4 regions of the Alteromonas sp. S167 genome follow, and region 2 is predicted to be linked to each of the others. Evidence: predicted binding sites of a transcription regulator. Region 2 holds the regulator's gene; each other region holds the start of a gene.
The links. The regulator MetJ, encoded in region 2, represses methionine synthesis genes. The targets are predictions, from matches to a motif close to TAGACGTCTAGACGTCTA.
Positions count from the first base shown of each region.

Region 1: the regulator MetJ is predicted to act here: its motif matches at 2,970-2,987, upstream of metA (homoserine O-acetyltransferase MetA).
Region 3: the regulator MetJ is predicted to act here: its motif matches at 3,770-3,787, upstream of serA (phosphoglycerate dehydrogenase).
Region 4: the regulator MetJ is predicted to act here: its motif matches at 4,156-4,173, upstream of metK (methionine adenosyltransferase).

Region 1 is NZ_JAZETR010000001.1:336,543-342,409, forward strand. It holds gene V7R35_RS01380 (protein-glutamate methylesterase/protein-glutamine glutaminase) at 1-338, shown strand, start outside; gene V7R35_RS01385 (ParA family protein) at 367-1,131, shown strand; gene V7R35_RS01390 (chemotaxis protein CheW) at 1,139-1,939, shown strand; gene V7R35_RS01395 (chemotaxis protein CheW) at 1,955-2,446, shown strand; gene V7R35_RS01400 (DUF2802 domain-containing protein) at 2,510-2,944, shown strand; gene metA (homoserine O-acetyltransferase MetA) at 3,054-3,992, shown strand; gene V7R35_RS01410 (homocysteine S-methyltransferase family protein) at 3,996-5,063, shown strand; gene metH (methionine synthase) at 5,072-5,867, shown strand, end outside.
Region 2 is NZ_JAZETR010000010.1:102,166-108,032, forward strand. It holds gene priA (primosomal protein N') at 1-1,692, opposite strand, end outside; gene rpmE (50S ribosomal protein L31) at 2,015-2,227, shown strand; gene V7R35_RS15235 (hypothetical protein) at 2,328-2,642, opposite strand; gene V7R35_RS15240 (malic enzyme-like NAD(P)-binding protein) at 3,053-4,288, shown strand; gene metJ (met regulon transcriptional regulator MetJ) at 4,354-4,683, opposite strand; gene metF (methylenetetrahydrofolate reductase) at 4,845-5,732, shown strand.
Region 3 is NZ_JAZETR010000002.1:336,405-342,271, forward strand. It holds gene V7R35_RS04715 (hybrid sensor histidine kinase/response regulator) at 1-935, shown strand, start outside; gene V7R35_RS04720 (5-formyltetrahydrofolate cyclo-ligase) at 944-1,657, shown strand; gene V7R35_RS04725 (hypothetical protein) at 1,819-2,817, shown strand; gene rpiA (ribose-5-phosphate isomerase RpiA) at 2,985-3,641, shown strand; gene serA (phosphoglycerate dehydrogenase) at 3,863-5,092, shown strand; gene V7R35_RS04740 (DUF481 domain-containing protein) at 5,249-5,867, opposite strand, start outside.
Region 4 is NZ_JAZETR010000001.1:37,621-43,487, forward strand. It holds gene V7R35_RS00145 (ATP-binding protein) at 1-146, opposite strand, end outside; gene V7R35_RS00150 (ABC transporter substrate-binding protein) at 146-1,315, opposite strand; gene V7R35_RS00155 (3'-5' exonuclease) at 1,628-2,122, shown strand; gene V7R35_RS00160 (hypothetical protein) at 2,148-2,645, opposite strand; gene metK (methionine adenosyltransferase) at 2,940-4,085, opposite strand; gene tkt (transketolase) at 4,501-5,867, shown strand, end outside.

The DNA.
Region 1 (5,867 bases), on a different contig from region 2:
AAATGATTATTGAGAGTTCTGGTTCAGTTAAGCGTATTGCCATTGTTGATGCGGACCCTTCTGACAAGGCAAGCTATAAGCCTAGCGTAGATTTAACGTTTAATTCTGTTGCGCGTGCTTACGGTGGTGATGTATTGGGGATCATATTGACAGGTATGGGCGCAGATGGTCGTGAAGGTTGCCGAACATTAAAAGAGCGCGGCGCTACCATTTGGGCACAAGATCAGGATTCATGTGTAGTATACGGTATGCCGCAAGCAGTGGCGGTAGCCAACATATCTTCAAAAAATATAAATGTTGATGATATAAGTGACTGTATTAAGACAGAGATGCGATAGCAGCGTGTAGGCTCACGGAATAAAAATCATGAAAGTATGGACGGTTGCAAATCAGAAAGGCGGTGTAGGTAAGACAACCACAACGGTTAGTCTCGGCGGCCTGCTTGCTGAAAAAGGCAAGCGCGTATTAATGATAGATACCGACCCTCATGCTTCTTTGAGTTACTACTTCGGCATTGATGCGGAGGCTGGAAGTCATTCTGTTTACGATATTTTTATTAAATCTAGCGGCATAACCGCCGATAACGTATTAGATTGTTTGGGTTCAACCAAATTAGATAATCTTTATGTGTTGCCTGCGACTATGGCGTTAGCCACGTTAGACAGAACAATGGGCAGCGAGCAAGGCATGGGGCTTGTGCTTAAAAAAGCATTAGCAACAATTCAAGATGAATTTGACGTTGCTATTATCGATTGTCCACCTGTACTCGGCGTATTAATGGTTAACGCATTGGCGGCTTGCGATAAAGTAATAGTGCCTACGCAAACTGAATACCTTGCGCTGAAGGGGTTAGACAGGATGATTCGAACCATGGAAATAATGGGGCGTTCGCTAGATAAATCGTTTGATACAGTTATTATTCCCACGATGTTCGACAAGCGTACAAATGCCGCATTGGCATCACGTAAACGTTTGATGAGTGATTATGGTGATCGTGTTTGGACAGGCGTAATCCCTGTCGATACGCATTTTCGAGATGCGAGTTTAGTGCAGCTACCCATATCTGCTGCCTATCCGAAAACACGAGGAGTAGCTGCTTACTCGAAACTATTAGATGTATTGGAGAAGTAATTAAACAATGAGCAAGCAATCGCCATTTGCCCGTGAAGAAGTAATGGAAGCATATTTAGACGCGCTTCTAAAAGAGCCTGCATCGGAGCAAGATGCAACGGTTCGCACGGCAAAACTGCTTGAACAGGCTTCTCAAAAAATGGCAGAGGACGCGCTGGCGTCTACACAACAGCAGGCAGACAGTTACGCAGAACAAGAACAAATTGCACAAGAGGTGTCATCTTATTTAGAGTCACCCAAAAAGGCGGTTATTCTTAAAGAAACGCCTGCTGAAACAGCTGTTGTTGTTGAAGAAAGTGAAACAACACTTGAAGAAGAGTCAGTACAAACTAAAATTCCTTTAAAGGACTCGCTTGGGAATCGTTTTCAAGCATTGTTTTTTGAAGTGGCTGGTCTGACACTAGCGGTCCCACTAACAACATTAGGTGGTATCCATCAAATTGAGAAGGTTGGTCCTTTGTTTGGCAAACCGGACTGGTTTATGGGTGTGATGCTGCACAGAGATTCAAAACTGAACGTTGTTGACTCTGCCAAGTGGGTTATGCCAGAAAAATATGATGAAAACCTCGCGGAATCGCTTAACTACCGATATCTTATAATGTTAGGGGAAAGCGAGTGGGGTCTAGCAAGCGAAAAGCTTGTAAACACAGTAAATTTAACTATCGATGATGTTAAATGGCGCGAGTCCACAGGTAAACGTCCTTGGTTAGCCGGGATGGTGAAAGAAAAAATGTGCGCGCTAGTTGACGTTGAAGAATTAATATCTATGCTTAACAAAGGCTTAGGCAGTAACGACCAGACGCCATAGTTGGGAGCCAAGTACATGAGCGACGAAAGAACAAATAATAATGCCACTGACAGCAATGACGAGGTCCTTCAATGGGTTACGTACCGCTTAGGTGAAGAAACATACGGTATTAATGTAATGCAGGTACAAGAAGTATTGCGTTATACCGAAATTGCCCCAGTGCCAGGTGCGCCTGACTACGTGCTAGGGATAATCAACCTGCGTGGTAACGTTGTTACCGTTATTGATACGCGCGCGCGTTTCGGTCTTCCGCCTACGGAAATTACTGACAACACGCGTATCGTTATCATTGAATCTGACGAGCAAGTCGTTGGCATCTTGGTAGATAGCGTAGCTGAAGTGGTTTATCTGAAGTCTTCGGAAATTGATAGTGCTCCGAACGTAGGCACAGAAGAAAGTGCGAAATTCATCCAAGGTGTAAGTAACCGCGATGGCGAGCTGCTTATTTTGGTTGATTTGAATAAGCTGCTAAGCGATGAAGAGTGGGACGAGCTCACCAACATCTAATTTGCGAAGAAGACAGTGATGTAACCCTCACTGTCTTTTTTTGTACGTAAAGGTAATGCGCACATGGACTTGCAGTTTGCTGCTCCTAGCCTCATCGAAGCCCTTCTAGCCCTAGTTGTTGTACTGCTGTTTATTGTAGTAGGTGTTCTTGCCTCTAAAATTAATGCGCTGCAGGCCTCATTTAGCAACTTAGAAAATGACATGTCTGCCAAGCTTTCAGATGTGGCTGCACAAGCGAATGATGCAAACAACCAGCAGTCTGAAGCACAAGCTCGCAGTTTGGTAATAACTCGTCATCTTCAAACCTTGGAAGAAAAACAAATTGATATTGAAAATCAAGTAAGAGAACTCAAGCTTCAAGACCCATCTCTTCGTCTTTATCAACGCGCTGCCGAGCTGGTAAAACAGGGGGCAAGCATTGACGAGATTATTGAGGCCTGTGATATTCCTCGCGCCGAAGCAGAGATGCTTATGATGGTGCATCGTCAAAACGGTTGAATGAGCCATCTATAAAAAAAACGTTTAGACGTCTAGACGTAAAGATGTTGACATATTCTGTGTAATAGACACAATACAGTCATTGTTGTTTTTATGACTGGAGCCCTTTATGCCAATTCGTATCCCTGAGCAATTGCCTGCACAGAATGTACTACTAGGTGAAAATATCTTTACCATGGATATGGATAGGGCGTCCAATCAGGATATTCGTCCCCTTGAAGTAGGCATTCTGAATTTAATGCCCAATAAAATTGAAACTGAAGTTCAAATTTTACGTCTTCTTTCAAATACGCCGCTTCAAATTAATGTTGATCTAATACGAATAGACAACCAAGCACCCAAGAACACTCCGCAGTCGCACATGGATGCGTTTTACCACGACTTTTCAAGTGTCGCTAATAAGAAGTACGATGGACTTATCGTTACTGGCGCGCCATTAGCAATGCTTGATTACGACAAAGTAAAATATTGGGACACGATGACCACGATTTTAGAGTGGGCACAGAGACACGTGAACTCAACACTTTACTTGTGCTGGGCAGCGCATGCAGCGATGTACCATTTTTACGATGTCACTCGCACGCTTCGAGACGAGAAGTTCTCAGGCGTTTATAAACACACAGTGAACGACCCTCACAATGAATTATTGCGAGGTTTTGACCCTGTTTTTTACGCGCCGCATTCTCGGTATGGACATATCGACAAAGCGCAGTACAACAATGTAGAAGGATTGAACGTGGTTGCAGAATCGCAAGACGTGGGCGCCTACATTGTTGCGTCGGAAGATAAACGTATGGTGTTTGTCACGGGTCACCCAGAATATGATCCAGATACACTTAAAGAAGAGTACTTTAGAGACCTGAGTAGCGGACAATCGCCCGCTGTACCAAAAAACTATTTTGAAGGGGACGACCCGTCGAAGTCGCCCATTGTTCAATGGCGCTCACACGGCAGTTTATTATTTACGAACTGGCTAAATTACTACGTTTACCAGACCACCCCTTACGACTTAAATCAGCTTGCTGAAAAATCACAGCCAAAGAGGTAGCACGTGAGTCACAATACCGTTTCAAAGGCCCATGCCACGCTTTCAGACGCCGCCAAAAAACGCATTCTTATTCTTGATGGCGCAATGGGCACCATGATTCAGCGTCATAAGTTAGAAGAAGAAGACTATCGAGGCACGCAGTTTGCCAATTGGCATTGCGATGTGAAAGGCAATAATGATTTATTGGTCATAACTCAACCTGACATTATTTATCAGATTCACTGCGATTATTTTGAAGCTGGCGCCGATATCATCGAAACCAACACGTTCAATGCAACCACCATTGCAATGGCAGACTATGATATGCAAGCACAGTCCAGAGATATTAATCTTGCAGCAGCGAAGCTTGCGCGAAAAGCGGCTGATGAGTACACCGCGAAAACTCCTGAAAAACCACGCTTTGTAGCTGGTGTTTTAGGCCCTACAAATCGCACGGCCTCTATTTCACCTGATGTAAATGATCCGGGAAAGCGCAACGTAACATTTGACGAGCTTGTTGAGGCATACAGTGAGTCTACTGAAGCACTGATAGAAGGCGGCGTTGACCTTATCATGCTTGAAACTATTTTCGATACTTTGAACGCTAAGGCGGCAGCCTATGCGGTTGAAACCGTATTTGAAAAGTTAGGAACGTCGCTGCCAGTTATGATCTCAGGCACGATAACTGATGCATCGGGTAGAACATTGTCAGGCCAAACCGCGGAAGCGTTTTACTATTCGATGCGCCATATAAGTCCGTTTTCATTCGGGTTGAACTGTGCATTAGGGCCTGACTTACTGCGTCAATATGTTGATGAAGTGGCAAACGTAAGTGAATGTTTTATTTCAGCACACCCCAATGCAGGCTTACCCAACGAGTTTGGCGAGTATGATATGGAAGGACCAGAAATGGCCGAACATATTAAAGAGTGGGCTGAGTCTGGATTAGTCAACATTGTGGGCGGCTGTTGTGGCAGCACGCCTGAACATATTCGGGATATTGCTAACGCCGTAGAAGGCATTGCGCCTCGTCCACTTCCCCAGTTTGAACCCAAAATGCGTCTGTCAGGCCTTGAGCCGTTTGTACATTAGGAGGCCTTGTGAGCGCAGAATTTTCCACATTTATTAATATAGGTGAGCGAACCAACGTAACCGGTTCAGCTCGCTTTAAGCGTCTTATTCTAGAAGGCGATTATGAAACCGCGCTTGATGTTGCAAGACAGCAGGTCGAAAGCGGTGCGCAAATCATCGACATCAACATGGACGAAGCCATGCTTGATTCCAAACAGGCGATGATCACTTTCTTGAATTTAATCGCGTCTGAGCCTGACATAAGTCGCGTGCCTATTATGATTGACTCATCAAAGTGGGAAGTCATCGAAGCTGGGCTTAAGTGTGTGCAGGGTAAGGCCATTGTTAACTCTATTAGCTTAAAAGAGGGGGAAACGCAGTTTCTCGCTCAGGCAAAGCAGATAAAACGTTTTGGTGCCGCTACTGTGGTAATGGCCTTTGATGAAACAGGACAAGCAGATACACAGGCTCGCAAGGTCGAAATTTGTCAACGTAGCTACAAACTGCTTACCGAGGAAATAGGTTTTCCGCCGGAGGATATTATCTTCGACCCTAATATCTTTGCGGTAGCAACCGGTATTGAAGAGCACGATAATTACGCTGTCGATTTTATCGAGGCAACACGGGTTATCCGCGAAACCTGCCCGTACTCACATATTTCAGGTGGGCTGTCTAATATTTCATTCTCGTTTCGTGGAAACAACCCGGTACGCGAAGCCATGCACTCTGTGTTTCTATACCATGCCATACGTGCTGGCATGGATATGGCCATTGTGAATGCGGGGCAGCTAGAGGTATATGATGAAATACCGACTGAACTTCGCG
Region 2 (5,867 bases):
GGCGCTAAATAATGCACCATCTACGTCTAATACAACCACCAGCGTAACGTGCGGAAAATGATGCCCTTTCGATAATATTTGCGTGCCAACTAACAGCTGATATTCCTGTCGATTTATGGCTTCAAGGGTTTGATGCAACTTGTCTTTACCGCGCACTGAGTCGCTGTCTATACGGACTTGCTTAACACCGGGAAATAATGCACTTAATCCCTGTTCAACTTGTTCGGTGCCAGTACCGGCGGTAACCAATTCACTGCTGTGACAAGCTTCGCAGTTTGACGGCATAGCGCGGGTGCCCGAACAATGATGACATTGAAGCCTATTTTGACCTTTATGCACGGTGTACGGTCGGTCGCAGCGCTTACACGTTACAGTTTCACCACAATGGTGACAAAGCATTGCCGGTGCGTAACCACGGCGATTAACGAACACCAACACTTGATTGCCAGCACTAATATGCTGACGCATTATGCTTAACATGCCTTGGGCAATACCGTAATGAATGGGCTGATCGCGGGCATCCAATAAGTGCTGATGGGTACTTTGAGCACCACCTGCTCGTTTAGTTAACTGCAAATGGTGGTACTTATTCGATAACGCATTATTTAGTGACTCTAATGCTGGCGTTGCACTGCCTAACAACAAAGGGATGTTATGTTGCTTGGCCCGCATCGCAGCAAGATCTCGTGCGTGATAGCGCAAGCCGTCTTGTTGTTTAAACGACTCATCATGCTCTTCATCAACAATCAACATACCTGGGTTTTTAAGGGGGGTGAAGATGGCCGAGCGCGTTCCAATAATGATACCTAATTCACCAGCCCTTGCTCGCTGCCACACTTGTAGCCTCGCTTTATCGGACAGCTGAGAGTGAAGCACGCCTACATCAATACCAAAACGCTTTTCAAAACGCGATACGGTTTGAGGTGTTAACCCAATTTCAGGAACAAGGATAAGAATTTGCTTGCCGTCTGCCAAAAGTGGCTCGATTGCCTGCAGATACACTTCGGTTTTACCGCTTCCAGTTACACCTTCCAGCAAACTCACGGCAAAGCTGTTGTGCTGACGATTAAGCGCCGCAATTGCCACAGACTGCTCTTTATCAGGAATGGGCTTTTCACCCACTTCCATCGTGTTAAGCCAACCGGCACATTTAAACTGAGGGATAGTAGCTGTAATAGTGGCAACGCTTTTCTCTACCAAAGCCTTAACTGCTGGTGCTCCGAAGCGCTTTCTTGCGGCAGACGCAAGCATGTCGCCTTTTTCAAGTGCTTCAGCACACGCTTTTTGTTTTGGCGCCCTTGATAAAATACTTAAATCGATACTTTCAACATCGCTTGTTAACGACAACATATCGTCTGGTTCAGGGTTAGGCGACTCCCCCTTTCTTAACAACACCGGCAGCATGGCATGCAGCACCTCACCGGGTGCGTGGTGATAGTATTGCCAGAGCCACTGCGCCATTTTAAGCAGCACATCATCTATAACGGCGTTATCATCTAAAACACTTTCTATTGCTTTTAGCTTGCTAACGTCTTCAACATCACTTTCAAGCACAGTACCTACAACTACCCCAACCAACTTCCGTGGACCAAAAGGCACCGAAACACGCACCCCACGATACAACGTAGATGTGTGGGTGTAGGTAAATAACTGCCTTAGTGGAACAGGTACAGCAACTTGAATATATGCCATGGTAAAAGAAAAATGCCTTAACGCATTGAATGCGCACGTGAGTCTTTTGTTTTCCGCGTTTGTCCTGATGCCCGTCAATAAGTGCAACAAGCCGGTAAGTACAAATATTTAATCACACTTTTTTATTTAACCCTAAGGAGAATCACAAGCTGCTTATTCTGCGTACAAAAACCGCTTGATAACAGCGCCTCCATCTATTATTATGCGCCGCTCTTTTGCGATGGGCTGTTTATGTAAACGACTCATCATTTGAATTTTAAGTTACGTATGGTGTGCGGCTTCGGGCTGTATAGCGATACGGCCTTATTAATGAGGTAATCCCATGAAACAAGGTATCCACCCAGAATACGCTGAAATCACAGCAACATGCTCTTGCGGTAACGTAATGAAAATCCGATCTACTATGGGTAAAGACATCAACCTAGACGTATGTTCTTCATGTCACCCATTCTACACTGGTAAGCAACGTAACGTTGATACTGGTGGTCGTGTTGATCGCTTCAAGAAGCGTTTCGGTGCATTGGGCAAAAAGTAAGCCTATTACCTTTATTGGTATCCAATCTAAAAAGCGCCTTTACGGCGCTTTTTTATTACCTTAAAACCACTTTATTCCCTTGTTTGCGCATGTTGGATTGTTAATGCAAGTCTAATTGCGACAAATGGCGGTCCCAATCCCCACCATTTTTAACGCTACATGCCTCTTCACTCGTGAAACGACAGGTGTATGCCGATGACTTTATCGTACCAAGCGCTATATTCACGCGATTTATAAAGTCTATATCCCACTTTCGTGATAACGCTGTGGTTAGCTGAGCTTGTGTATTGAACACAGCAACAATGGTAGGCGAGCGCCAATGACCTATATGTGTAAGCCAACTGAAACCGCTATCATCTTGTTTAAGCTCTTCGCAAACCTCGGTAAGCACTGCAACCAGCTTTCTTTCCGTCATTACTTCCTCTTTCGTAGCACTCAATAGTTACACTCTTCATTGACAAATTTAACCGTTAAATAAAATACAGAAACCGTATAAATTACCCAACATCAATAAATAGCATGAATGGCAATTATAGCCGTATATTACTGGTCTAATAACTTAGCGTCACCTAAATTGATACATGAGAATTCTGATCAGATATGTACACAGTGAAAGGCTGTGTTAGAGTTGCCATCGTCACCGTAATAATGAGTATTAATTTCATGAATAATGTTGCCTTTTTACGGCGCAGACTAGTGCTGCTGGACGAATTCTAACAATGTCGAACATGTGCTTTAGTAATTTAAAACAACAATAACAACATTAACTGCATCGCACAGACGAAAAACACCGATGAACCCTACGTCTTAAGGATATTAACTTACATGTCAGATTTTAGACAACGCGCCCTCGATTATCATGCCAAACCAACGCCGGGCAAAATTAGTGTAGAGCTTACTACGCCGGCTGATAGCGTTGACGACCTAGCATTGGCTTACAGCCCAGGTGTGGCTGAACCAGTACGAGAGATAGCAGAAGACCCAGATAACGCTTACAAATATACCGCTAAAGGCAACATGGTAGCGGTTATTAGTAACGGTACGGCTATTTTGGGCTTAGGTAACTTAGGTCCTCTTGCATCGAAACCTGTTATGGAAGGTAAGGCATTTCTGTTTAAGCGCTTTGCAGGTCTTGATGCCATTGATATTGAAGTTAAGCATCGCACAACAGAAGAATTTATTAATACCGTAGCGAACATTGCAGACACATTCGGTGGGATTAACCTTGAAGATATTAAGGCACCTGAATGCTTCGAAATTGAGCAAGAACTTATTAAGCGCTGTAACATTCCTGTATTTCACGATGACCAGCACGGTACGGCTATTGTAACTGCCGCAGGTATGTTAAACGCCTTGGAAATTCAGGGTAAAGATATTGAGACAGCTAAAATTGTTTGCATGGGCGCAGGCGCTGCAGCCGTTGCATGTATGGAGCTTCTTATAAAGTGCGGGGCACAGCGTGAGCGTATTTATATGCTAGACCGCAAAGGCGTAATTCACACTCGCCGCGATGATTTAACAGAACATAAAAAGCTGTTTGCCAATAATACCGATAAACGTACGCTTGAAGATGTAATGGACGGTGCAGATATCTTTGTAGGCGTTTCAGGCCCAGATTTGTTACCACCGGAAACGCTGGCGCTAATGGCAGAAAACCCAATTGTGTTTGCCTGCTCAAACCCAGACCCAGAAATTAAGCCAGAGCTTGCTCACGAAGTACGTAAAGACCTAATTATGGCAACAGGGCGCTCTGACTACCCTAACCAGGTGAACAACGTACTGTGCTTCCCATTTATCTTCCGCGGCGCACTGGACGTACGAGCAACAGCTATTAACGATGAAATGAAGGTTGCCGCCGTTGAAGCGCTTCGTGCAATAACCAAAGAAGAGGTGCCGGCTGAAGTTCTTGCCGCCAGCAAAAGCGAAAGCCTAACCTTTGGAAAAGACTATATTATTCCTAAGCCAATGGATCCTCGTCTTTGCCAGCGCATTGCTTCTGCCGTATCTGAAGCAGCCATTAAATCGGGCGTTGCTCGTATTCCTGGAGCTGAAAAGGAATAGCGGCTTGCTTAACAAACTAAAACGGCGCTTGTACAGCGCCGTTTTTTATTTGAAGTAAAGCGTAATTAGTCTTCTGTTACGTCGTTTTCTAAACTTGGGTCTATGCCCATCTCTTCCATAATACGGCGCGCTTCAGCAGGCACGCGGTTAGGATTGTCTTTACGCAAATCATCATCGTTGGGTAGCGGTTGACCCGTAAACGCATGTAGAAATGCTTCACACAGCAACTCTGAGTTGGTTGCGTGACGCAAGTTATTAATTTGTCGGCGTGTGCGTTCATCGGTTAACGCTTTCAGCACATTAATAGGTATGGAAACAGTGACTTTCTTTACCTGTTCGCTTTTTTTACCGTGCTCTGCGTAGGGGTGAATATAGTTGCCGTTCCATTCTGCCATTGTACTAACTCGGTTTACTCTTTTTTATGTTATGAATAGAAATTCTAAACAGATTAACGAAAAGGTCAATTGAGCAGTGTAAACCTCTTGACGTCTAGACATATATTCTTTAGTTTAGACGTCTAAACGTCCATAATATTTTAATTTTGAGAGAATAAGCCATGGTTTCTTACGCAGAAGGTATCGATGCCCTAAATCAGTCTCTGTCTGAGCTGCGAGATATTGATGTGTCGTTTGAGTTTTTCCCCCCGAAAACTGAAGCTATGGAAAAAACCTTATGGAAATCTGTAGAACGTCTTGCTCCATTAAAGCCAAGTTACATGTCGGTAACTTACGGTGCTAACAGTGGTGAACGTGACAGAACCCATGACGTTGTAAAGCGTATTCAGCAACAGACTGGCGTGGCAGCTGTACCACACTTAACGTGTGTTGATGCTAGTAGAGAAGAACTAAAGCAAATTGCACAAGATTATTGGAATTCTGGTATTCGCCGTATTGTAGCCCTACGTGGCGACCTACCCGCAGGTGTAGATAAAACGGAAATGTACGCGTCAGATTTGGTTGCCCTGTTAAAAGACGTAGCCGATTTTGATATTTCGGTAGCGGCGTATCCTGAAAAGCATCCAGAAGCCCCCAACGCCCAGTTCGATTTACTGAATTTAAAACGCAAGGCAGAAGCAGGCGCTACGGAAGCGATCTCTCAGTTCTTCTTCGACACCAGCGTATTTTTACGCTTTAGAGATCGCGCCGCCGCAGCTGGGGTAGACTTAGACCTTGTGCCGGGTATTTTGCCAGTAACCAATTACCAAACATTAGTTAGATTTGCAGGTTTTACTAACGTGCACGTACCAGGCTGGCTGCATAAAATGTTCGACGGGCTTGATGAAGACGACCAGGCCACCCGCAACCTAATTGGCGCTAATATCGCCATGGATCAGGTAAAAGTACTGGCGAAAGAAGGCGTTAAACATTTTCATTTTTACACGCTAAATAGAAGCGAACTTAGTTATGCCATTTGCCACATGCTTGGCGTTCGAGGTAACAGTTAATCACTCTGTTTAATACCCCTCTTTCAATAGCTGTACTGCGGGTTTGCAGTTCAGCTATTGTAAGTTAGCACTCTCCTTACTGTTTAAACCAGCCCCCTTTTCAATTAAACCAGCGTTATTGGCATTCACCCTGTT
Region 3 (5,867 bases), on a different contig from region 2:
TAAACTCTGTGTTAGACATCAAGCAAATTGAAGCGGGTAAAATGCGCGTTTTGCCGCGAACGGTAAACACCAAAGACTTTTTCACCCATTTGTTTTCATTAACGAGTATTCGTGCAGAAGACAGCAACATTAAATTTTCCACCCGCGTAGACGGTTCGGTACCAAGCGCGCTGTTTTTTGACGATACAAAGTTGGGGCAAGTAGCGCTTAATATATTGTCGAACGCCATTAAATTTACACCAGTAAACAAATCGGTAAATGTTCAGGTTAAATACAAAGCAGGTAAACTACTATTTAGCGTGGTTGATGAAGGCATTGGCATGAGTGAAGAGGATAAGAAGCGCCTTTTCACGCCGTTTGAGCGAATGCAAAATGCGCATCAAATAAGAGGAACAGGCTTAGGGCTTAATATTTCGAAACGTCTTATTGAGCTAATGGATGGCACCATAAAAGTAAGTAGTAAGCTAAACGAAGGCACCCGCATTTTAGTCTCGCTGCCTGCAGATGAAGTGAGCGACAACACATTTATTGAGGCGCAGCCAAAAAGCTATGTGGCGCAATTAAATGTATCCACCTCTGTGAACGTGTTGGTAGTTGAAGACCATCATATAAACCAAGTGGTTATTCAAACCTTATTCGAGAAGCTTGGCGTACCGCTTGCGATCGTAGGCACTGGGGAAGAAGGTGTGGAATACGTGAGGTCTAACCCTGTCGATTTAGTGTTTATGGATTTGAATTTGCCCGGTATACAAGGCGATGAAGCTACGTCACAGATTAAAGCGATAATGCCCGACCTGCCAGTAGTAGCCCTTACGGCTGACGTGATAACTCAAGAAGCCGCGCTGAAAGAAAAAGGGCTTAATGCTGTGCTAACAAAGCCAATAGACAGCACGGAGCTCGTCAACGTGCTTAACCTATTTTTAAGCGCACGCTAATAGCCGCTATGACTAATTCAACTGATTACTCATCGAATAGCACAGCCAGTATTTCGCATCACACGGAATCCGCAAGAAGGACACTGCGTAAAAGCTTGCGCACTGCACGCAAGTCGCTAGCGGATAGCGCACAAATAGAAGCAGCTAACGCAATAACAACACAGTTGAATGAATTTTTTGCTTCGTTTTTTTCGAATCACAGCAATGAGTGTTCACAACAAACAACGATAAATACAGCATCATATTTAGTGAACGATGGCGAAGTAAACTTATCGCCATTTATGCAACAAGCCCGAAATACGTTACCCAACGTTCGCTTTTCTTTGCCTGTGCTGCACCCCGTTTGTAAGGGGTACCTGTTGTTTCTTAAATTTGACGAAAACACGGCGTTGGTAAAAAACAAATACAACATTGAAGAGCCAGTACTGGCCTGCCCTAGTGTTATACCTTCATCACAGCTTGATGTAATTTTAATGCCCTTAGTAGGGTTTGATACGAAGGGAAATCGCTTAGGAATGGGCGGCGGTTATTATGATCGCACGTTAGCGTTTACGAAGCGAACTACGCACAAGCCACTCTTAATCGGCGTCGCCCACGACGTTCAAGAGGTGGAACGTTTGCCAATTGCACCTTGGGATATACCGCTTAATGCCATTATTACCCCTACACGCCTTTTGCAGTTCAAGTGGTTAAAACAACAACATCTTCGTCATTTTTCTTAAAACCACATGGTTAAAATTGTTACACCCCCTACCGCTTAGAACTTAAACCCCTGTTTTAATGGCTAAATTTATTTTGGCACTGATATTGCCATTGCTATTAAAGGCATTACTAAAACACGTTTAGTATTTAGCTGCGGCATAACAATAAAGGAAAATAGCCTATGTACACTGATGAAGACTTAACACTTGCCGTAAAGCACAACGTGCTTAAGCAAAACGACGTAACGCAATTTCGCCAGTTTATTAATGAAACCAGAAACAGTTATACAGTAGACGAGGAAAACTTTCGTCTTTTAAGCGGCTTTAACGATATTTTTGTGGTTATCGCTAGTGCTTTACTTCTGGCGTCTTTAGCTTGGATTGGCTATAACATTGCACCACCTTTAGGTGGCGTTGCCGTGGCAGCGGGCTCGTGGGGCTTAGCTGAGTATTTCGTTAATAAGCGCAGAATGGCGCTACCTGCTATTGCACTGCTGCTGTCATTTTTAGTTGGTTTATTTGCAACCCCAATTTTATTCCAGCCAGAGTCTAAGGAACTGACATTACTAGTATCTGGGCTTATTACCTCTTTAGGCGCAATTGTGCATTGGGTTCGTTTCCGTGTACCCATTACCGTTGCCGCAGGCGCTGCTACGTTTACCGCAGGTATTGTGGGCTCAATTGCTTATTTGTTCCCTATTACCACCCTTTACGTGAACAACATTGTTTTAGTGTGTGGATTGCTTATTTTTGGCCTAGCAATGTACTGGGACAGCAAAGATACCGCCAGACAAACCCGTGCTTCTGACGTGGCGTTTTGGCTTCACCTTATTTCAGCGCCTATGATTGTGCATCCTATTTTCCAAGGTTTAGGCGTACTAGAGGGAAGCGGCAGTTTGTTAGTATCGCTTGTTGTACTTGCACTTTATGTTCTGTTGGCACTCATCTCTATTGCAGTAGATCGCAGAGCCATTATGGTTAGTGCGCTGGTTTATGTTATTTACACGTTCTCGGCACTCATGGAAAACTTCGGAATGGTAACCTCAAGCTTCGCCGTTACCGGGCTATGTATAGGTTCTACTCTACTACTGCTATCAGCTTTTTGGCACGGCTGCCGTCGCTGGGTTCTGAAGCTAGTACCTCAACAAATTCAGCTAAAGCTTCCAGAAGCCAAAGCATAAATTAGCATTCACACTTTCAAAACGCGGCTTTGGCCGCGTTTTTTTGATCTCATCATTGACAGCGTATCCTTATGCTTTTTCGCACTAAAGAATATGGTCAGCTTTCTGTAGGTTCGTGGCTTTAATTCGGTTACACTTCACACAAAAATTAGCCCTCGAGAGTGAACATGGATCAGAACGCAAAAAAACAAGCCGTAGCGAAAGCTGCCATTGATTACGTTGAAGCCGACAGCATTGTTGGTGTTGGAACAGGCTCAACCGTGAATTTTTTTATTGAAGAGTTAGGTAAAATAAAACACAAAATCGAAGGTGCTGTTTCTAGTTCAGAAGCGTCTACTGAGCGCTTAAAAGCGCTAGGTATTGAAGTGTTCGAACTTAACGATGTAAGCAATTTATCTGTCTATATCGATGGTGCAGACGAAGTAACCGAGCACATGCACATGATTAAGGGCGGCGGTGCTGCGCTAACTCGCGAAAAAATTGTAGCCGGTGCAGCAACTACGTTCGTGTGTATTGTTGATGAGAGCAAACGCGTGCCTGTGCTAGGCAAATTCCCTCTTCCGGTTGAGGTGATTCCTATGGCCAGGTCTTTTGTGGCTAGAGAGTTAGTAAAACTTGGCGGAGACCCAGAATACCGACAAAGCGTTGTTACCGATAACGGTAACGTTATTCTTGATGTGCACAATTTAGAAATAGTGAACCCAAGAGAACTTGAGCAAAAGATAAATAACATTCCAGGTGTGGTTACCAACGGCATTTTTGCGCTGCGTGGCGCAGACGTAGTGTTGTCGGCCACAGACAATGGTGTAGACACATTCAAGTAGCTTTACCAGTGGCTAAGCCAAAGGCTTGAAATGTGGCTTGAAAAATAAAGCACATATATTCATGTGCTTTATGGCCACCTCTACTAAATACTACTTTTAAGTGTTACTGTTTTCTGGTAGCTTTCATTTAGACGTCTAGATGTCTTATTTGGACGTTTACTATAAAGTGAGTTAACGCTGCATAAGCAATCCACCATACATCAGCGAGAGATAGCGAGTTCATGAGCAAAGTTTCACTAGAGAAGGATAAAATCCGAATTGTATTGTTAGAGGGTGTCCATCAAAGTGCATTGGAAACCTTAAAGAACAATGGTTATAGCAACATTGAGTTTCTTAAAACCTCGCTTCCAGAAGATGAGTTGATCGAGAAAGTTAAAGATGCCCACTTTATTGGCATTCGTTCGCGCACACAAATAACTGAAAAAGTGGTTGATGCTGCACAAAAGCTAGTGGCTATTGGCTGTTTTTGTATTGGTACCAATCAGGTTGATTTGAACGCTACGCAGCGCCGTGGTATCCCTGTATTTAACGCACCATTCTCGAACACACGCTCGGTGGCTGAGCTAGTGCTTGGTCAAATTATTTTGCTGCTTCGCCAAGTGCCTAGCAAAAACGCTAAAGCGCACCGAGGCGAATGGGAAAAAACTGCTGTAGGTTCATACGAAGCACGTGGCAAAACGCTCGGTATTATTGGTTACGGTCACATTGGTACACAGTTAAGCATTCTTGCCGAGCACCTTGGCATGCGCGTTCAGTTTTTCGATATTGAAGATAAATTGGTATTAGGTAACTCAGCCCAAGTTAAGTCGCTTGAGAAACTATTAAACACCTCTGACGTTGTATCGCTTCACGTGCCTGAAACGCAACAAACACAGAATATGATTGGCGCGGAACAGCTTGCTCAAATGAAGCCTGGCAGCATTCTTATTAATGCGTCGCGTGGTACGGTAGTTGAAATTGACGCATTGGCAGATGCACTTGAAAGTGGCCACTTAAACGGTGCAGCAATTGACGTATTCCCGGTAGAGCCAAAATCAAACACTGAAGAATTTCAGTCGCCGCTACGCAAGTTCGACAACGTTATTCTTACACCTCATGTGGGCGGTAGCACACAAGAAGCACAAGAAAACATTGGTATTGAGGTGGCGGGTAAGCTTGCAAAATACAGTGATAATGGCTCAACTCTATCTGCTGTTAACTTCCCAGAAGTATCGCTTCCTGAGCACACTAACCGCTCACGCTTGCTTCATATTCACAAGAATAAGCCTGGTATTCTTACTCAAATTAACCAAGCGTTTGCCGAGAAAGGCATCAACATTGAAGCACAGTACCTACAAACCAACGCAGAAATTGGTTATGTAGTGGTAGATGTAAAAGAAGACCGCGGTTACGAAGCGCTAGCCGAGTTACAACAGATAGACGGCACAATTAAAACCCGTATTCTTCACTAAGCACTTTACTTGGCTAAGCACTTTACTTGGTGAGTGGAAGCATATTGACAAAGACTACGCTTCTAAAGATTACGATACCAATGGTAATTGCTACTTATAAAAAAACGCTGCATTTGCAGCGTTTTTTGTTTAAAGTGTATATCTCGCGGTGAGCTTTTAGAAGAAGTTATAAACTAAGCTTACTGCGGTTTCAGTATCAAGCTTTTCTACGCCTTCAGCCACCTGCGAGTTGTGGTCTAGCTTAAATGAAAGACGCATTGACAGGTTACCGCTAATTGTTGCTGTTAGCGCACTTTCAGCACGTGATTTAGTGTTCTCGTCACCTATCTCGGTACTAGCTGTTTGTGAAAACTTAGCTGTGTCTGAAATTTTCCAAGAATAAACTGTTGAAGCACGGATAATCATGCTGTTTTGGCTTTCACCTTCTTGTGTTTCAACAAACGCATAACCCGGACCAATTGAGTACTCTAGGGTATGACGCTTATTTTTAAGTACTTTTTGGTTCCAACCAGCCGCAACTGTTGCTTGGTAGTTAAAGTTACTGAAACGGTCATCTTCGTACGAGGTAAAGCCAAACAAACGATAATCAGGGTTATCTAGCTTATAGTTACCCTGCGCTGACGCGAAGAACTTTTGAGCAGATGTAACATCTTCTTCGTCGCCGTTTTCATCTTCTGTGGTCTCTTGACGATACAGGCCTTCAACTAAATAGTCATTACTCCAGTTTTCAAGTTCTTGATGCGCTGTAATACCTGCGTTAATAGACGTGGTATCG
Region 4 (5,867 bases), on a different contig from region 2:
TGCTGTTGCAAAATTTGCGTTTGCTGAGATACAAAATGAAACGCCGCTGCAAACAAGGTGACAGAAAGCACCACGACCAACGCAATGAGTCGCGGCAACATATTTGTAAGTAATAGCTTCCTAAGTCTTGGAGGCGTTTTTTGCATTAACGGTCGTCCGTAGTGACCAATTGACCTTTATCATTGAATTTAGTCATAAAATAGTCATTTGACCACAACGCATCGTGCCTTTCTTTTGTAAACGGTGGAGAATATTGTTTCACAGCTCCCTCGAAAGTGGCCATTGTTTCTAATTTTTCGCGAACTGCACTTACTTGAACGCTATTTGCATCATTGGCCGCTTGCGCAACCATATGAGTAAGGTCGTATGCGTGCGCTAAACCCGTCACACCCTTGAAAGTAAGCGGGTCGTTTACACCATACCTATTTTGATACGACGCCAGTAACTGTTTAGCATTCTCGTTTTTTTGATGATTAAAATGAAATGTCTGAAGCACTGAAATGTCGAATTCACCAATTGGCTTATCTAGAAGAGAGGTAAATTCACCCGATGCTATACCCCAATGTGAAACAACCGGTGTCGATGTCATCCCCTGGGCTGCGAGTTCATTCATGACAACTGCGCCTTCAGGTACGTTAGTGACTAATATTATTGCATCAACGCTTTCATCTTTTATGGAAGAAATGTCTTCTGAAAAATCGGTTTGTTGCCAGTTTATCCAATGTACTGACGAAATTGTTATGCCCTGTTGCGAGACTGATTCAGTTAATGAGGCTAAATTTGAACGCCCCCATCCAGTTCGCTCTAAGACTAATGCAACACGCTTTATGGCACGTTTTTTCGCATAACCCACTAAAACGGTTGCGGCTTCAGAGTCTCGAACCGATACTCTAAATACATTGTTGGGGTTATGGTTGTTGTCTACTATTGGTGTACCTGCTGCCCAAGGCACTAGCATTAGCAGGTTTTTTTCGTGAATTATGTCTATTTCAGCTAACAGTACTGGCGTATGGACGCCACCTACGACTGCTAGTAGGTCAGGATTTTCGCTATATTGCTTTAAGTTGTGTATACCTCTTGCGGGGTTGCCTCTGTGGTCTTTTGTAACCAGTTTAAGCGGGCGGCCTAACACGCCTCCTTGTGCATTTATTTCTTCAACTGCAAGTTCTACTCCACGAGAAATAGCTACACCGCCATCTACGGCTACCGCTGATAAGTCAGCATCAACACCAATAACAAGCGGAGGTTGAGCACAATAAACGCTATGGCTTGTACAAAGCGTAAAGAGCAATAAAACACAAATTCGTAATCGCATAGTAACCGCTATCCATAACACAACACTGTAAGTGTATAGCATTGACGCATTTCTGTTAGTTTACCTACGTACTCCTTTAGTATAGCGCCAAGCTCCTTTGTCCTATCATGCGATAACAATAATTAGTTGTGCAAGGCCGAACTGGCACGATTCTCTCATACTTAAGTATAAACTATGCATACGGTAAGAGTATGTCAGCAGTAGAAGATGGCGTGAAATGTGCGGTACACAGTTACCTATGAAGTGTTAACTCTGTAGTCCATGACCACCGTTATTACTGTTTGTGAACATAAGTTATCTCTTGGAGTTAGGGTGCAACAAAAAACCTTGCCAACGATCATTGATGTTGAAGCCAGTGGGTTTGGCGCACAAAGCTACCCGATAGAAATAGGCATTGTGCGCTATGATGGTGCAAAATGGTGCAAGCTAATAAGGCCGTTTGATTCTTGGATGCATTGGGACAAGAACGCACAGGTGCTCCACGGAATTACTCGTGCAATGCTGCATGCTCGGGGGGCAGAGCCCATCAGCGTGTGTAATGAACTGAATGCGTTTTTAGGTAATACTTTGGTATACAGCGACGGGTGGGTGGTAGACAATCCATGGTTAATAAAGCTTTTCGCAGCTGCACAGGTAGAAATGACCTTTACCTGCCGAGCCCTAGAATATATTTTGTCGGAAGGGCAGATGAATGTGTGGCACGAAGTTAAAGCACAGCAGCTAGCAAAATTAGGTGTAAAACGTCATCGAGCTAGTGCAGACGCGTTGGTTATTCAACAAACCTATGCGCAAACTATGGGCTTGTAGTGCTCTTTCACTAGAATAAATCCCATCAGAATAAATAGTGTACTCCAAGCGATAATGCCATATTTTCTTCCTCTCCAATCTGCCTGTGCTCTAGCTCTACCGCCATATTTAAGCCGTTACTGTTACCTAAAAGCCAACCTAAACGCGTAAAGGTGCCTACATCATCAGGAATGTATAACCACTCTGCATAATGTTGATACGCGGTGATGTTTGCGTTGTAAGTGGCATACACTTTTTGAGGAAGTGATGTATCGAATTGTCGGCTAGCGCTAATGTAGCCTTGAGAGCCCGCAGGGTAGGTGAAGCTATTGTCGTAATAATGGGTTTCAGTTGTAGAGTGCAGTCTATAGCGGCTTTGTAAGTGCCAATTGGAAATCTTTTTACTTTTAAACTGAATAGGGTTGTTGTGTGTTGTAAACCAAGAGCCACTTGCAAAAGTAATGTCGCCGTCAGCGAAAACCGCTTTCGGAGAAAGAAGTACAGCGAAAATAAGTATTAAGCTAAAAGGAATGCTCGTTCTCATTATTGCAGCCCTAGTGTTTAGTGTGTTTCTTTCGCTTCAACCATCCCTGTTTCGATTTCCCACTTACTGTAAGTGCAAAGTGGTTTTATTATTTGAATAACGTGTAATGCGTGACGAATGCCTGCTACAAAAAACTGTGTCCTTTTAAAGCATAGTCCTAAAAGATCGATAGTGGAAAAAAACTTAACAAATTTCGTTGGATTTATTGATGTACGGTGAGTGTTGGCTGCCATTGTGGTGCTATAAAACAAAAAAAGCTGCCATTAGGCAGCTTTTTTACAGCGTATTCAATTCTTAAACTGACGCTTTTAACGCAGCAGCTTTATCGGTGGCTTCCCATGGGAACTCGTCGCGACCGAAATGACCATACGCTGCCGTAGGACGGTAAATAGGGCGTTCAAGGTCAAGCATCTTAATTAGACCATATGGACGTAGGTCGAAGTGTTCACGCACTAGTGCCACAAGTGTTTTTTCATCTACCACGCCAGTTCCGAAAGTATCGATACTAATTGACGTAGGCTCTGCTACACCAATAGCGTAAGACACCTGAATTTCACAGCGCTTAGCAAGACCTGCTGCAACGATATTCTTAGCAACATAACGGCCTGCATATGCCGCGCTGCGGTCAACTTTTGATGGATCTTTACCTGAGAAAGCCCCGCCACCATGACGTGCCATACCGCCATAAGTATCCACAATGATCTTACGACCTGTTAGGCCACAGTCGCCCATTGGACCACCGATAACAAAACGGCCAGTTGGGTTAATGTGAAAACGAGTATTCGCATCAATCCATTCGCTTGGAAGCACAGGCTTGATGATTTCTTCCATTACCGCTTCGCGTACTGTTTCAGTGCTTACTGAATCGCAGTGCTGTGTTGAAAGTACTACTGCGTCGATACCAACCGGCTTGTCGTTTTCATATTTAAACGTAATTTGGCTTTTCGCGTCTGGACGTAAAAAGTCTACTTTGCCAGTTTTTCGAACCTCAGCTTGCTTTTGAACAAGGCGGTGAGAATACGTAATTGGTGCAGGCATTAGCACGTCAGTTTCGTCGCTAGCATAACCAAACATTAGCCCTTGGTCGCCAGCACCTTGCTCTTCTAAGCTTTCGCGATCTACACCTTGATTGATATCAGGCGATTGTTTACCAATAGCGTTAAGGACTGCGCATGAGTCAGCGTCAAAGCCCATATCAGAATGAGTGTAGCCAATTTCCTTTACTGTATTTCGAGTCAATTCTTCAATATCGACCCAAGCTGAGGTGGTAACTTCACCACCTACTAAAACCATACCGGTTTTAACATACGTTTCGCAGGCCACCCGAGCGCGCGGATCTTGCTCTAAAATTGCGTCAAGAACCGCATCTGAGATTTGATCAGCAATCTTGTCCGGATGCCCTTCAGACACTGACTCGGATGTGAATAAATGCGTGGCCATAAATGCTCCGTAAGCGTTAATTTTTCAAAATAGTCGTATATTGTACTAAAACAAGTTATAAATACCAGTCTTTACTTCTAGACGTCTAAAAGTCTCTTCGTTACGAATAGTTGACAAAACCCGATCACTTTTGAGGTTTTTCATAAGCAAATAAAGAGAAAAATAATGAACTTAGTAGTAAAAAGAGCGCTGGCCATTTCCCCTAGCTTATAAACCATAGACTATATTTTGGATTTACTTTCAGTATTGGCATTGAAAAGCCATTGAACTGAAAGGTGGCATAGGTAAGAATAGCCCACACATTCAAAGCTACCGAGTAGTAAAGCTATAGCGGAACAACCAGTTTCACCGTTCCCAGTGCAATCCCGTCTTTTCGACTCGGTAGGAAGAGATACAAAATAAATCAGGAGACAACATGCCCTCTCGTCGTGAACTCGCCAATGCTATCCGTGCATTAAGCATGGATGCCGTTCAACAAGCAAAATCTGGTCACCCAGGCGCCCCAATGGGGATGGCTGATATCGCACAAGTATTGTGGGGTGATTTCTTATCACATAACCCTGCTAATCCATCGTGGGCTAACCGTGACCGTTTTGTGTTGTCTAATGGCCACGGCTCAATGCTGTTGTATTCACTACTTCACCTTTCTGGTTACGAACTGCCAATTGAAGAGCTAAAGAACTTCCGTCAGCTGCACTCAAAAACACCAGGCCACCCAGAGTATGGTTACGCGCCAGGTGTTGAAACCACTACAGGTCCACTAGGTCAAGGCATTAGTAATGCGGTAGGTATGGCACTTGCTGAGAAGGTACTGGCTGCACAGTTCAACCGCGATGGTCACGACATTGTTGACCACTTCACTTATGCCTTTATGGGCGATGGCTGCCTTATGGAAGGTATCTCGCACGAAACCTGTTCACTCGCCGGCACACTTGGTCTTGGAAAACTTATCGCGTTTTGGGATGACAACGGCATTTCAATTGACGGTGAAGTTGAAGGTTGGTTTACCGACGATACGCCTGCGCGCTTCAAGAGCTACGGCTGGGATGTGATTGAAGGCGTAGACGGTCATGATGCAGAGCAAGTAAAAGCGGCTATCGAGAAAGCGCAAGCTAACACTAAGCAGCCTACGCTTATTTGCTGTAAAACCACCATTGGATTTGGTTCGCCGAATAAAGAAGGAACCGAGTCTTGTCACGGTGCACCGCTAGGTGAAGATGAAATTGTAGCAACGCGCGAAAAGCTTGGTTGGACACACGGTGCGTTTGAAATTCCAGACAACATTTACGCGGGTTGGGACGGTAAAGCAAAAGGCGGCGAAGCGGAAAGCGCATGGAACGACGCTTTCGCAACATACGAAGCGGCTTATCCAGAGCTAGCAGCAGAGTTTAAACGCCGTGTTAATGGCGAATTACCCGCTGACTTCAGCGACAAAGCAGACGCTATTATTGCCGAGCTTCAAGCAAACCCGCAAAACATTGCTTCACGTAAGGCGTCGCAAAATGCATTAAACGCATTTGGACCGCTTCTACCAGAATTACTAGGTGGTTCTGCTGACCTAGCGGGCTCAAACCTAACTATTTGGGAAGGCAGTAAAGGCGTTGAAGCCAACGATGCATCGGGTAACTACATTTATTACGGTGTACGTGAGTTTGGTATGTCTGCCATGATGAATGGCATTGCGCTTCACGGTGGCTTTAAAGCCTATGGCGCTACTTTCCTTATGTTCATGGAATACGCGCGTAATGCAGTGCGTATGGCTGCACTAATGAAGCAGCCTGC